One region of the Pseudoalteromonas sp. Of7M-16 genome, then DNA from elsewhere that is predicted to be linked to it. Evidence: predicted binding sites of a transcription regulator. Region 1 holds the regulator's gene; each other region holds the start of a gene.
The links. Region 1 encodes sigma-54, which starts transcription at its own class of promoters, with help from an activator protein. Its sites were predicted from a motif close to GTTGGCACGNNNNTNGNNT; they were not measured.

Region 1 (3,205 bases):
GATCAGTCAAGCTGGTCAAAAGATTTCCGCTCAAGAAATTCTCTACGATATGGAGAAACAGCTGATCAGCGCACAAAAAGCCAATGACGAAGGTAAGCGTGTAAGAACTGTCTTACTCCCTGTTGATAAAAAACAAGATGGTAACAAGGAGCAACAGTGAGCACACTAAAAGCCACAGCACTCGCCAAAAGCTACAAAGGCAGACAAGTTGTAAAAAACGTCGAACTCAGTGTTGAAGCTGGAAGCATTGTGGGATTGCTAGGGCCTAATGGCGCAGGTAAAACCACCACTTTTTATATGATTGTGGGTTTAGTGCCAAGTGACAAAGGCAGCATTCATATTGATCAGCAGGATATCACCTTGCTGCCAATGCATAGCCGCGCACGTATGGGGATCGGCTATTTACCACAAGAGTCATCGATATTCAGAAAGTTGACGGTTTATCAAAATTTAATGGCTATTTTGGAAACACGTAAAGACCTAAATAAAGCTCAGCGTGAAACGATACTAAACGAATTATTGGACGAATTTAATATTCAACATATTCGCTCTAGTTTAGGAATGGCGCTTTCCGGTGGAGAGCGTCGTCGAGTAGAAATTGCTCGCGCTTTAGCCGCAGATCCAAAATTTATTCTATTAGATGAGCCTTTTGCTGGCGTTGATCCCATTTCAGTGTTAGATATAAAGAAAATTATTGAGCATTTAAAAAATCGTGGAATCGGTGTGTTGATCACAGATCACAATGTACGTGAAACATTGGATGTATGTGAAAAAGCCTATATTGTTTCCCATGGTGAATTAATTGCTTCAGGTAGCCCTGAACATGTTTTAGCGGATCAAACAGTCCGAGATGTCTACTTAGGCGAACAATTCAGGCTATAGTTAAGAATAAGCGTAACAACAGAAAGGATTGTTAGAGATACATGAGGCAATCGCTACAGCTGCGCATGGGGCAGCAATTAACAATGACACCACAACTACAGCAAGCGATACGCCTGCTGCAGTTGAGCACATTAGACCTCCAGCAAGAAATTCAAGAAGCGCTGGACAGCAATCCTTTATTGGAAGTAGAAGAAAACGAACAAGAATCTTTTGACAACGGTCTAGACAAAACGCAAGAGCAATCACAGGCAAGCGAAAAAGCAGAGTCCAGCTCTGAGGAGATCCCTGAGCCACAGATCAGCGATTATGAACAAGACACTGATACAGCTCTAAATAAAGAGACCCTCAGCGATGAGATGGCGATGGATGTGACTTGGGATGAATACATCAGTGCGGCGCCGGTAAGTTCATCAGGGCCTATGCCTGAAGATGAAAGCGTCTACCAAGGACAGACAACTGAAAGCTTGCAAGAATACTTGATGTGGCAGCTTGAGCTCACACCATTTAGCGCGACGGACAGGTTGATCGCACTGTCAATTGTTGAGGGTGTAGATGACTCTGGCATTTTAACAGTATCGTGCGAAGACATTTTAGAAAGCTTGAATCTCGACAATGATCAAGACCCCGTCGAGCTCGATGAAGTTGAAGCTGTCCTAAAACGCATCCAACTCTTTGACCCAGTAGGGATCGCCGCTCGAAGCCTTCAGGAATGCTTAATTGTGCAACTCAATCAATTTGCGGCAGGCACGCCTTGGCTTGAACAAACCAAGCTAGTTATCGATGAACATATCGATCTATTAGCGAATCGTGATTATCGTACTATCATGAAGAAAACAAAGCTCAAAGAAGGTGAGCTAAAAGAAGTGATGACGTTGATCCACAGCTTAAACCCTAAGCCTGCTGCAAGTATAGTGCAAGAAGAGGCCGATTACGTAATCCCCGATGTCTCCGTTAAAAAGGTCAAGGGACGTTGGGTTGTTGAGCTAAACCCTGATTCTATGCCTAAAATAAGAGTTAACGATCATTATGCTGCTATGTCTCGCTCTGTAAAATCAAGCAGTGACAGTCAATTCATTCGCTCTCATTTACAAGAAGCAAAATGGTTTATTAAAAGCCTTGAAAGCAGAAATGAAACTTTATTGAAAGTTACTAATTGCATTGTGCAGCAACAACAGGCATTCTTTGAACATGGCCCTGAGGCAATGAGACCTATGGTACTCAATGATGTTGCTGAAATGGTTGACATGCACGAGTCGACAATATCTCGAGTAACAACGCAAAAATACATGCACACGCCTCGTGGCATTTATGAATTGAAATACTTCTTCTCGAGCCACGTTAGTACCGAGAATGGTGGTGAATGTTCTTCCACAGCGATCCGAGCACTCATCAAAAAGCTAATTGCTGCTGAAAACGCTGCTAAGCCTTTAAGTGATAGCAAAATTGCAGATGTATTAGCTGATCAAGGTATTAAGGTGGCAAGACGTACTATTGCCAAATACCGAGAGTCTTTGGCTATTCCACCGTCTAATCAACGTAAGAGCTTGATTTAGGCGTAACAAAAGAAGGAAAAATGCTTATGCAACTAAATTTAACTGGTCGCCATGTAGAAATTACCGATTCATTAAGAGACTACGTAACGAGTAAGTTTGCGAAGCTAGAAAGGCATTTTGATCACATCAACAACGTACATGTAATCTTAGATGTCGAAAAACTCATACAAAAAGCAGAAGCCACATTGCATGTCAACGGAGGTGAATTGTTTGCTTCTACAGAGCATAAAGATATGTATGCAGCAATTGATGGTTTGATTGATAAGCTAGATCGACAAGTGATTAAACATAAAGAGAAGCTAACTCGACACTAAATCATGAAACTTAGCACACTCATTTCCGAGGACTGTAGCAAAGCTGCGGTCCTTTTTAATAGTAAAAAAAGAATACTTCAATATATTAGTGAGCTGGCGCAGTCAAAAATTCCAAGTGCCAATCAACATGAGATTCTAGAAGCACTTTTAAACCGCGAAAAGCTAGGCAGTACAGGGATAGGTAAAGGGATAGCGATCCCGCATGGCAGGTTGCCAGGTTTAAATAACATTATTGCCATCATACTTGTAAACCAACAAGCCATTCCTTTTGATGCCTATGACGATCGCAATGTGGACATTTTTGTTGCACTCATCGTACCAGACGGTGAAAATAAACAACATTTAGAGACCTTAGCCAGTATCGCTGGTAAACTAAATAACAAAGCTTTTTGTAAACGACTTAGGCAAGCAAGTAATGATAGCGAGCTTCATCAAGTCCTTGTTGAGTTTGATAAA
Region 2 (3,205 bases), on a different contig from region 1:
GTTGTAACTAGTAGCGAGCGGCAGCGTTAATTCGAACGGAATGGGTGAGCGTTGGATGTCGCTGCAACCTTCTTCTGTTCTAAAGAATTTACATCCTTCTTGAGTTGGCACCATGTCTCTTGTGTTTGTAAAAATGACTGCGATAGCTTCATTGCGGTTCGCTTCAAGTGGACTATGTTGTGCAGCAGAACCATCAATTGTCAGTTGTAACCCAGCCTCATTTACATGGCTACGAGCGATATCTTTGAAGCGGATTGCAAATGCATTGTGGTATCCTGCGCCGACAGCCACAAGTGCACCTTCTACTTTGTATTGAACAACCTGATTACCAACTTGACCTGTAGTCGTTCTATATCTGACAACAACATCATTGAAATCGTAGTCACCAGTTTGAGGCCAAAGGTCTTCAAATGCCGCTGTTTGCCACGCGGTAGATGATTCAATCAAGCTGCTCGCTACCACGCTGATGGCAATATCTTCTACTTCACCATTGCCGACTCCACCAGTTGGCGCAATGTCACTGTTGTTTGATACTCTAAACCGTGCCCAAGTGTTGCCCTCAACAGCATCAACCGGGACCGGTACTAACACGCGGTTTTCACCGGCCACACCTGAAAACCCGCTGATAATTCTTTCAGATGATTGGAATTGACCATCTTGGTTCCAGTCTATCCACGCATTGACAAAGCCGTTAGTTGACAGAGTGAATGAAATCAGTGCGTCATACCCAGTTTCAATACTTGTAACAAAGCTTACGCCATTGTCGTCATCTTGCGCTTTTGGTAAATGCTCTGCACTAACACTGTCACCAAAATAGAGGTCACCTACGCTGTGGCGAGCACCGTTTTCGTTCAATGATGTACCATAGCTGTCTGGCGCATCTCCATAATCCATCGTGGGGTCTTCTCCTTCGTCAATGATAGGTGCAGTTGCACAGCGTGCACCATCATTGGTATTTGAGATTGGACCATAAGCAAATAACTGTGTATTTGATGGATCTTCAATGTTTACTCGGTAAATGTGACCGTCTTGATTACGACTAATGTAGAAGTTGTTCTCAACATCAAAGTACACAGCACCAAAAGTGCCTGACTGTCCGACGTTACCAAGGGAGGTGCTAGCGCCTGTAGTGACATTGATACGGTGTAAATTGCCCGCACTGTCCACACTGTATGCAAGGCCTGCTTCTCCGTTTGGTGCAAATGCCATATCAAAGATGTTTAAGTTGAGCGCACTGCCATTGATCACGCGTGTGGCTTGCAGGTAGTCGCCGCTGTTTTCGTCCAAAGATACACGGTATAAACCATATGAACCTCCCTTTTTATATACATAGTAGGCATTTTCATGGATAGCGACGTCACCGACATAAAAATTGGTATCAGGGAACCCAGTTGTGGTAACTGCTTCTAAATTGTAGTCTTTCCCGACTCGACCTACGTCTTTGCGACTATAGTCCCACCCGTATAAGTATCTGTCATGAAGGCTAAAGCCAAAGCCGTTCAACTTGTTATTAGTTCCTACATTTTGGGCAAATTCATTGTAAGCCCCTGAAACTAAATTGACGCCATACATAGAGGCTGTACTGCCTTGCACTAAGAACGCTTTAGACGGGCACGTATCGAAAGGGGTTGCACTGACACCTGCCGACAGCAAACATAAGCTGAGTAATCTGTATTTCATGTCTCTCTCCAACATATAAATTAGCTACGTTTGAGTTTGCAATTGAAATGCCAAATTTAAGTTGTTGAATTTGCTTGTATTTTTTTGTTTTTTTAAAATGAAATTGCAATTTGCGATGCCATTTAAAAATTTAGAATATCATTTTGATAAAAAGGGAATGCACCAAAAAAAACGGTTAAGTTGTTAAAAATAATACAAAATATTTGAGTTGACGGTTTGGTGACTTTTTCTAAAAAGGGAGGTGGTTTACTTAAACTAGCCTTGCCTGCTTAAGCCGGGTAGGAGTTGAAAAAATAGTGCGGTGATAAGGTAAAAAAGCCTTCATCGTGAACAGAAGGCTTTTATTATTTATCTCGAGTTTAGAGAGCTTATTTTACCATCAAGCGTCTGAACCCTACTAAAGAGAGAATGAACAAGCTGATAATGCCAAAAGAACCACTTGAACCGTTATCTTTTTCAACTGCTTGAGTCGTGTCATTAGCCTTAGCTGCAGGCGCTTTTACTGTGATGCTCATATTCTGCGAGTGAGTAAGACCAAATGAGTCCGTCACCGTGAATGTAAATTCAAGCGTTTCATCTTGAGTCACAGCTGGTGCTTTAAACGTGAGTTGCGCTTCGTCTTCCGGTAGGTCTACTGCTGTACCTGAGTTTTGCGCCCAACTATAAACCATGCTGTCACCATCAGGATCTTCTGCCGTGGCAATAATGGTAACCTCATCGCCCACCGAAACACTTTGAGTTTCACTTGTTACAGTGGCTACAGGGGCATTATTTTTGCTGATGTTTACTTTAAGCAAGTCAGTGGTGCTTGCCCCAAAGCTATCAGTTGCAGTTAACTGGTAGATGATTGTCAAATCTTGAAGTGCTTTGTCAGCTTTCATAGCCACACTGGCTTTGTCGCCAACCACTTCATTTTGCGCTGACAATTTAACCCAAGAGTAAGTGATTGCATCCCCCTCAGGATCTGTCGATGGTGATGCATCCAATGTAAATTCTACTTCGCTTCTTACGTTGATTTCGTCTTGTGCAAACATAATCACTGGGGCTTTATTCGCGGTGATGTAGACTGTGACCTGTGCACTGGTCGCTGCACCATACTCGTCAGTGACAGTTACCTGATATGTTTTAGTTTCATCAAGGGCTACTTTTTCTGCAGTGATGGCGAGCATGGCCTCTTCACCTAGCACAGTTTCCGAATCAGCCAAGTCGACCCACTGATATGAGATTTGATCTTGATCTGCATCTACAGACTGGCTTGCATCGAGTACAAATTCATGTTCACTTCGTACATTAATTTCAGTTTGTGTGAGCACAACTTGCGGATCTGCGTTTAAAAAGTTTGTAGAGATATTCTTTAAGATAACATTATCGGTACCCGCAGAAACGGAACCATCTTTTGAATACTTAAATATAATACGGTTGAGACCCTCATCTAAATTCACTGTTAAACTCTCGAATGTGCTCGGATCACCACTAATATTAACTAGCTCTTTACCGTTATGATGCACAGTTAGAAAGTCGAAAT
Region 3 (3,205 bases), on a different contig from region 1:
AGCGCCCAAGGTAAGTTATCTGCGGTTCTGAAATAACGGTTTAGGCTTGGATCTGATGAGTCATCAACCTTACCAAAGCGCGTTTGGTCGAATAAGTCTGTTGGCGGGTAATCAGCCATATGGACTTCGATTGTGCGATCTGCTGTTCTATATATAAAGAAATCTAAGTCAGCGATATTCAAGCTAGGTTGCGATGTTTCGAAGGTCACATCTAATGTAAACGGTATCGGTTCAAAGTAACTGCATTCTTTCACTGTATTGAAGTGCGTACATTTTCCGGACTCACCAGTTTGGGTAAATAGCTGTGTATTACTCCAAAGTTGTAGAACCGCATTACTTTGGAACTCTTCTACTGACTTTTCAAAAGCTTGACCGTCTATAGTGATGGTTGCACTTTCAATGAGGCTCGGTACGCTATTCATTAGTCTGAGTGCGTAACCATTTTCATATGCTGCGCCACGTGCTGTTATCCAACCATGCAAAATAAACCCACTGACTTCGTTATTAGCATCGAAGGTAGTTTGAATGCGCTGTTTTACAACTAAGTCATTTAAATCGTAGTCGCCACGTTGTGGCCAATTGTCTTCATAAGCAAGTGTTGAGACACCTGTTTGCGAAGGGAAGTATTGGCTGTGTGATCGTCTAAAATTATTGGGGAATTCATCTTGCTCATCTGGAATACCGTCAGCATCACTGTCATTTGCTTCAGGCATAATAACCAGGTTGCTTGATTGGATAGCAGTACCAGGACTACTTTGCACACTGAAAACGGCATCGTTAAAGTCGTTATCACCCCACGTACGTGGTAAGTCCTCGAAACCGATGACGACTTCTTGCTCTTGCTCATCATATAGTAATACGCAGTGTTGTCTTAAGTCTTCAGTTGGTTCTGGGTTGAGGGATGAAATCGAATAATAGTAAGGGATCTGCCAAGGTTTTACACCGGTGTAATACCAAAAGCCATTTGCAGCAACAAAAAAGCCAATGCTGGTTCCTGCTGGGTGGGTACCAATACTGACTCTGTGACCATTGGTTAAGTGTGGATAGCTCAAGTTTGGAAACACGATGGTTTCTTGGATTTGATCCGCAGACGTTGGTGGATTTTCTGGGTCAAATGTAAAGTAGCCAAAAGAGTTTTTGTAACCAGCACCTTCGTGGATAAACGTAATAAATACTTCAGCTTCCTCGACCAAATGAATTGTTGAGCCACTGTCACCTGTAATGAAGGCTTCGTTTACTTTCGCTTCAGGTAGTGCGTTGCTAATTCTCTGAAAAAAGTCACTGCTGTACTGATCTCTTGCATAGATGAGATCACTGGGTTTACCTGTATTTTGATTATATCCACCAGGCCACGCTTGACCTGACTGAAACTGCCATACGTAGTTGCCATCGACTTGTTGTACAGCGACCGCACTGGATGCCAAAGTGCAAAGAGCGGCAGAAAAGCACATCTTTGATAAATAGCTCATAACGTGTAGACCTTGTTTTCGAATAAGTTAAGTACACTTGAGCAGCAACTGTGCCAAAATATTAATTAAATACATTACAAAGACTTATGGTTTTTTGATGTACGTTTTCGAGCCTGCTTTTTGCAAATTAATATGCATATTTTTTAAATTTTTTAAAATGAAAAAAATATTTCTTATGCAAACTGAGGCTGAGTTTGCTTTATTTTAAAAAAGCGCGAAATCATATTAAGGAGCAGTAAGTGATACAGAATAAAAACGAGACTCTGGTATTTAGCGTTGCATTAAATGGCTACCAATGGCGTTATAGCCACTGTATAAAAAGCCAAAAGCAATATGCGAAAAAGATGGGCTATGACTATGTAGTTATCACTCGGCCACTATTTACTTCGTTAGGGGTAGAGTGCTGCTGGCTTAAGCTGCTACTGCTAAAAGCTGCGTTGCAAGCAGGCTATAAAAATGTGCTGTTTGTTGATGCTGACGCATTCATACAAGACATTTGCCCACAAATAGACTCGCTTTTCGTGGCAGATAAGTTCATTTATATGGCCCATGGTTTTAGTGGAGAAATTAATTCAGGCGTGATGTTAGTACGCAATACATCGGCAGCGATAGAATGGTTTGAACAAGTACTTGGCGCGATTGAAACCCCTGTGGCTGAGTCGAAAGGAATTGGGTGGGGAGAAAATGGCCATGTGGCACACTTTGCGAAAAGCTCTTCTGGATTTCAGTTGATTTGTGATAAATGGAATAATACGCACTCGAAAGACATGAATGATTATATTCGTCACTTTAATTATGGCCCTTTGAAAAATAGCTTTTTTGATAAAATGGTCCATAAAGTCATTTTTAAAGTGAGTAAGCTGCTTCTTAAGTGCGATCTCAATGATACCCAGCAACAAGGTAAAAAACTCACTGTTGTTAATCGTAAACTGCCGGAGCTATTTAACAGAGTTCGTCGTATTTATCCGCAATTTAGTAAGTGACTAAGAAGTGCTGCTGTAAGTCACTTCCGTATTTTTTAAATTAAAAATGACTTCTCGTTGTGCTTTGCAAATTAAAAAAAAGCCACTCGACAAAAACCACAAAGTCACATTAAGTTTATTTAATTCAATCGCTTAAAATTTTTATTTTATTTGGCACAGTCCTCGCAATTACCTCTTCAACACAGATTATGGAGGTAGTGACATGGCTGCTCAAACCAACAAACATACAATTGCATCGACAGGCAAAACAAGTGCAACACGCAATGTAATTAGATTTACGTTTGCAGTGGTTTTGATGGTCGCTTTATTACCCCTATATTTACTGAATATATTACTCGCAGTGATTGTTCTTAAAGCACCACTCAAAAGTGAAAACTGGTTAGATATCGGTGGTGACGTCGTTGAGTTATATAGCTGGCAAGTTGGCCTTTTCAAATCAAGCGCGAATTTAATTAATGTTGCGTTGGGACAGGTTCATTTTGTGGGCACGCCTATTATTCGCGGCACAACCTCAATACCAAACGTGAAAAGGTTTAAATCGCCGTGCGACAAAGCCGGGTTATACGATTGTTTGCAGCTGCACAACGCCACAGGTCTAGTTTTAAATGGCGAACTACCGCTGCTTGAAGCACAAGCGAAGCAAAATTTTATTGAAGATGCTTTGATGGTTATCAAGCTTGTCACGTGCAAAACGCTGTACAAAAAAGGCGGTAGTAAACAGGTGGAAACTCACATGTTTGGTATACCGTTTGC
Region 4 (3,205 bases), on a different contig from region 1:
ACAGCATTGGGAGAAACCCCCGACATGGAATCTGTTAACTCCAATGCTATTTGTCCAGCATAATTGGCCAGCTGCTTATTATGGGAGTAGCTAACAAACCCCGGGTCGGTGTACTCGACCTCTGGGGACATATTTAGCTCATTGGCTAACTGAGCAAGCTGCAACGATTGCTGTGCTTGTTTCGATTGCTGTCCTTTGGGCACTATTTGCGAATGCTGACTGCTCTCACAGCCAAACAGCGCTACTAGGCAGCTAACTAATGCTATGCTGTGTTTCATTGCCATTACCTGCTTGCTCTTTCCAAACGAATGCCATCGTGGCCAATGCCATCACGTAACGCGTTAACAACCGACTGAGGTAAAAACCCTTGTGCAGTACCTACCACGGCTTTGCTTTTTACGCCGACAATTCGAGCATTGACTAGCACGCCACCTTGATGATTTGCCAAAGTACCCGCCAACACGTAATTAAAAGTATGCTCATCTGATAACTCTAAAAAGTCGCGGCTAAATATGAAGTCCCCTTGCTTAGTAACCCGCATAAAGTCGGTCGTTTTAAAGTCAACAACAGGTACGCCAAAGTTGTGTAACTCGTGAACGAAGCTCTCTGACAACTGGTTACCTAGCAACGAGCCATAGTTATAGTCTTCATCTAAAAAGACAAAGGTCGCTACCGCGATTGGCGTTCGGTCGTTTACATAGCGTAAGTTACCAATCATGTCTTGCATCAAATTTTGTACATAGTGGGTCACATTTCGACTTGCCATTTGCTGAGACACGGTCATGCCATGCATTCCACCAGGGTGTACCTGAAACTGGCTTTCAGAGCTAGCAAAAGCATTTTTATCTACCGCCATTGCATTACTGTTATGACGCTCACTGTCGGTACTCGAGCAGCCGAATAACACAGGCAATAAAAGTGATAATGCATACTTTTTCATATCTTTCTCCGTTAATATTGACCGCGATGAAGTAACCCATCTCGCATTTGTACTTGCTCTGTTCCCCACAAGGTCTCTTTTGGCAAGCTAATCGAAGCGGCTGACATTGTCTTGCTATTGACCATATCAATCAGCCTCGCATGTATGGTGTAAGAATTAATACTCTCACTCACACTGCCTGTCAAAATAAGGTCAAATTTGTGACGTTCTTTGAGTTTTTCTATATCTCGGCTCAAAACGCTATCGGCACTGTCTGATAGGTTGATCGCTTTTTGCATCCGAAATTCAACAACCTGTAAGCCCATTTGCGTTAAATACGTAATGAAACTCTCTTGCACTTGATTACTCAAACCAGCGCCTTGATTATTTAACGTATCGGCACCTAGCCCATTATCTTTAAAAAAGCTGGTGACAGCGACTGAAACGCCTGGCTTTAGTGGCTTGCTATATTGACTTAACTGAGTCGCTAACTCTCCAACATAGCTGTGAACGCTGCGCATAGGTGGCGCCGGCTTTGGGTTTTGTTTTGCACTTGAGCCAACCCAAGCGCTTGTGCTACATCCTGCAAGCAAGCTTACAAACACCAAGATTAGAAATCGCATAATGACATACCTCTGGTTTATTGACGTACATAATGCAAAAATCGAACCAAAGCAGGGCTTATACGATATAAAAGTTGCTCAAAGTATTATATCGTCGTGTCTTGTATGAAGTTGATTAAAACTTATTGCGAAACGGAAATTCGTTCAACCTTACACGCTATGTGATTTTGCTTAAGCTTAAGGCAAGCTCTTGCCGCCTGCGGTGACTGTTTAGCAAACGTGTAACCAAGTAAGTATTTTTTTCGCTTTTTGTCATGTACGTAAAAAGGCTTTGTCGGAAATAAATGCCTCGACCGTTTAGACTCTATCGCTACGTAGGCCTTTAATATTGTCAAAGAATCGAACTCCCCTCCCTTGGCAATATAACCTGTATAATGGGGTAATTGTGTCACTAACAAATCAACTTCAAGTAACACGTCACCACGATTTGAAAGCGCCACTTCTACCGTATTTTGCTGCCTAAAGTTGTCCGTAGAACGTTTTTTGACTCTCGCTTCATATTTACCCGGGCGGATACTACTGAAGACGTAGTAACCATCGTAGGCAGATTTAACCGTCGCGACCACCTTTTGATTGCGATCAACCAACTCAATATCAGCATACGCCAAAGGTTGCTCTTGCCCGGTTAGATCTTTTTCATACGCCACACCTTCGAGCTCGCCAGCATGCACCACCGGATACTCCAAATAAGCGAGAAACCCTTTGCGAGGCGTGATAGAACGGCCATCATGTGCAGCAATAAAAAATGGATCTGGCAGTGACTCTTCATCCATCACAATGTCTGTTTGTCTATTGAGCGGCATGTTTCCTAGTAAGGCAACCCCTTTAGTATCTGTAAACGCTTGGGAAAAACCTTGTACTGATCGAATCTTCACGCCCTCCAGCAGCCTATCATTGCCATCAAATATCGCATTGTTGTTGTGATCTAAAAAGACTTTGACTAATACCGAGCCTGTACTGGCAAGACGCCTGTCCGTGATAAAAAACTCATTGCTATAACTTTGATAACCTAAGCTAAACTGTCCAGTCAGCCCGACTTGCCAATCATCGTTTTGTAGATAGCTAAATCGTCCAGTTAGTCTAAACCTGTCGTGTTGCCAATTCACCCCAGCACCGATTTCATAATCTTCATTAAGCAACGATTTAGTGTAGTCAAACTCGACATCAAACTGGCTGTCTAGAATACGGCTCAACTGTATTTGATAGTCAGATAACTGCTTTTGTGGATGCAGCTGATAACCCAATCCAATCCGGCCATAGGTGCCTTTGACTCGTCCTTGCCAACGAGTAACCCCCTTTACTATATGATCTGATGCCGGATCGGGTTGATGGTAATCGAGCTGATTACTGAAAGTGCCATATTGCGTTGCCATAGAGAGTAAATTGGACCCCAAGAAGTCGCTTCCAGTTTGTTCACGACGCCAGTTAAGCGTGTTTTGATAATTCAACCGCAGATGATTGTGTCTGTATAGCGTGCCAGCAGCCCGAACGGCAAACTCTTGTGTATGTTGCTGCGATGCTTGTCCCGGCTCAGTACGCATTTTGTGATCGGTTAGTACAAAACTAAATGCATGCTGATTTACCTGCGTACGACCTTGGAACTGATAATAACGTGCGCCCTGTTCATCACGGCTTAAATCCACGTTTAAAATGCCTTTACTCC

Region 2: MHN81_RS02600 (LruC domain-containing protein) is a predicted target of sigma-54. The motif match lies at 1,717-1,735, and genes of this name have one in related genera.
Region 3: MHN81_RS11300 (LruC domain-containing protein) is a predicted target of sigma-54. The motif match lies at 1,509-1,527, and genes of this name have one in related genera.
Region 4: MHN81_RS10995 (FlgO family outer membrane protein) is a predicted target of sigma-54. The motif match lies at 1,575-1,593, and genes of this name have one in related genera.

Annotation. Positions count from the first base shown of each region.
Region 1 covers NZ_JAKRFY010000003.1:279,859-283,063, forward strand. The annotation lists gene lptA (lipopolysaccharide transport periplasmic protein LptA) at 1-160, shown strand, start outside; gene lptB (LPS export ABC transporter ATP-binding protein) at 157-882, shown strand; gene MHN81_RS04995 (RNA polymerase factor sigma-54) at 924-2,435, shown strand; gene hpf (ribosome hibernation promoting factor) at 2,462-2,749, shown strand; gene ptsN (PTS IIA-like nitrogen regulatory protein PtsN) at 2,753-3,205, shown strand, end outside.
Region 2 covers NZ_JAKRFY010000002.1:143,658-146,862, reverse strand. The annotation lists gene MHN81_RS02600 (LruC domain-containing protein) at 1-1,680, opposite strand, end outside; gene MHN81_RS02595 (serine protease) at 2,049-3,205, opposite strand, start outside.
Region 3 covers NZ_JAKRFY010000008.1:337,883-341,087, reverse strand. The annotation lists gene MHN81_RS11300 (LruC domain-containing protein) at 1-1,469, opposite strand, end outside; gene MHN81_RS11295 (putative nucleotide-diphospho-sugar transferase) at 1,709-2,452, shown strand; gene MHN81_RS11290 (WecB/TagA/CpsF family glycosyltransferase) at 2,655-3,205, shown strand, end outside.
Region 4 covers NZ_JAKRFY010000008.1:274,220-277,424, forward strand. The annotation lists gene MHN81_RS10985 (FlgO family outer membrane protein) at 1-278, opposite strand, end outside; gene MHN81_RS10990 (FlgO family outer membrane protein) at 284-940, opposite strand; gene MHN81_RS10995 (FlgO family outer membrane protein) at 952-1,542, opposite strand; gene MHN81_RS11000 (hypothetical protein) at 1,665-3,205, opposite strand, start outside.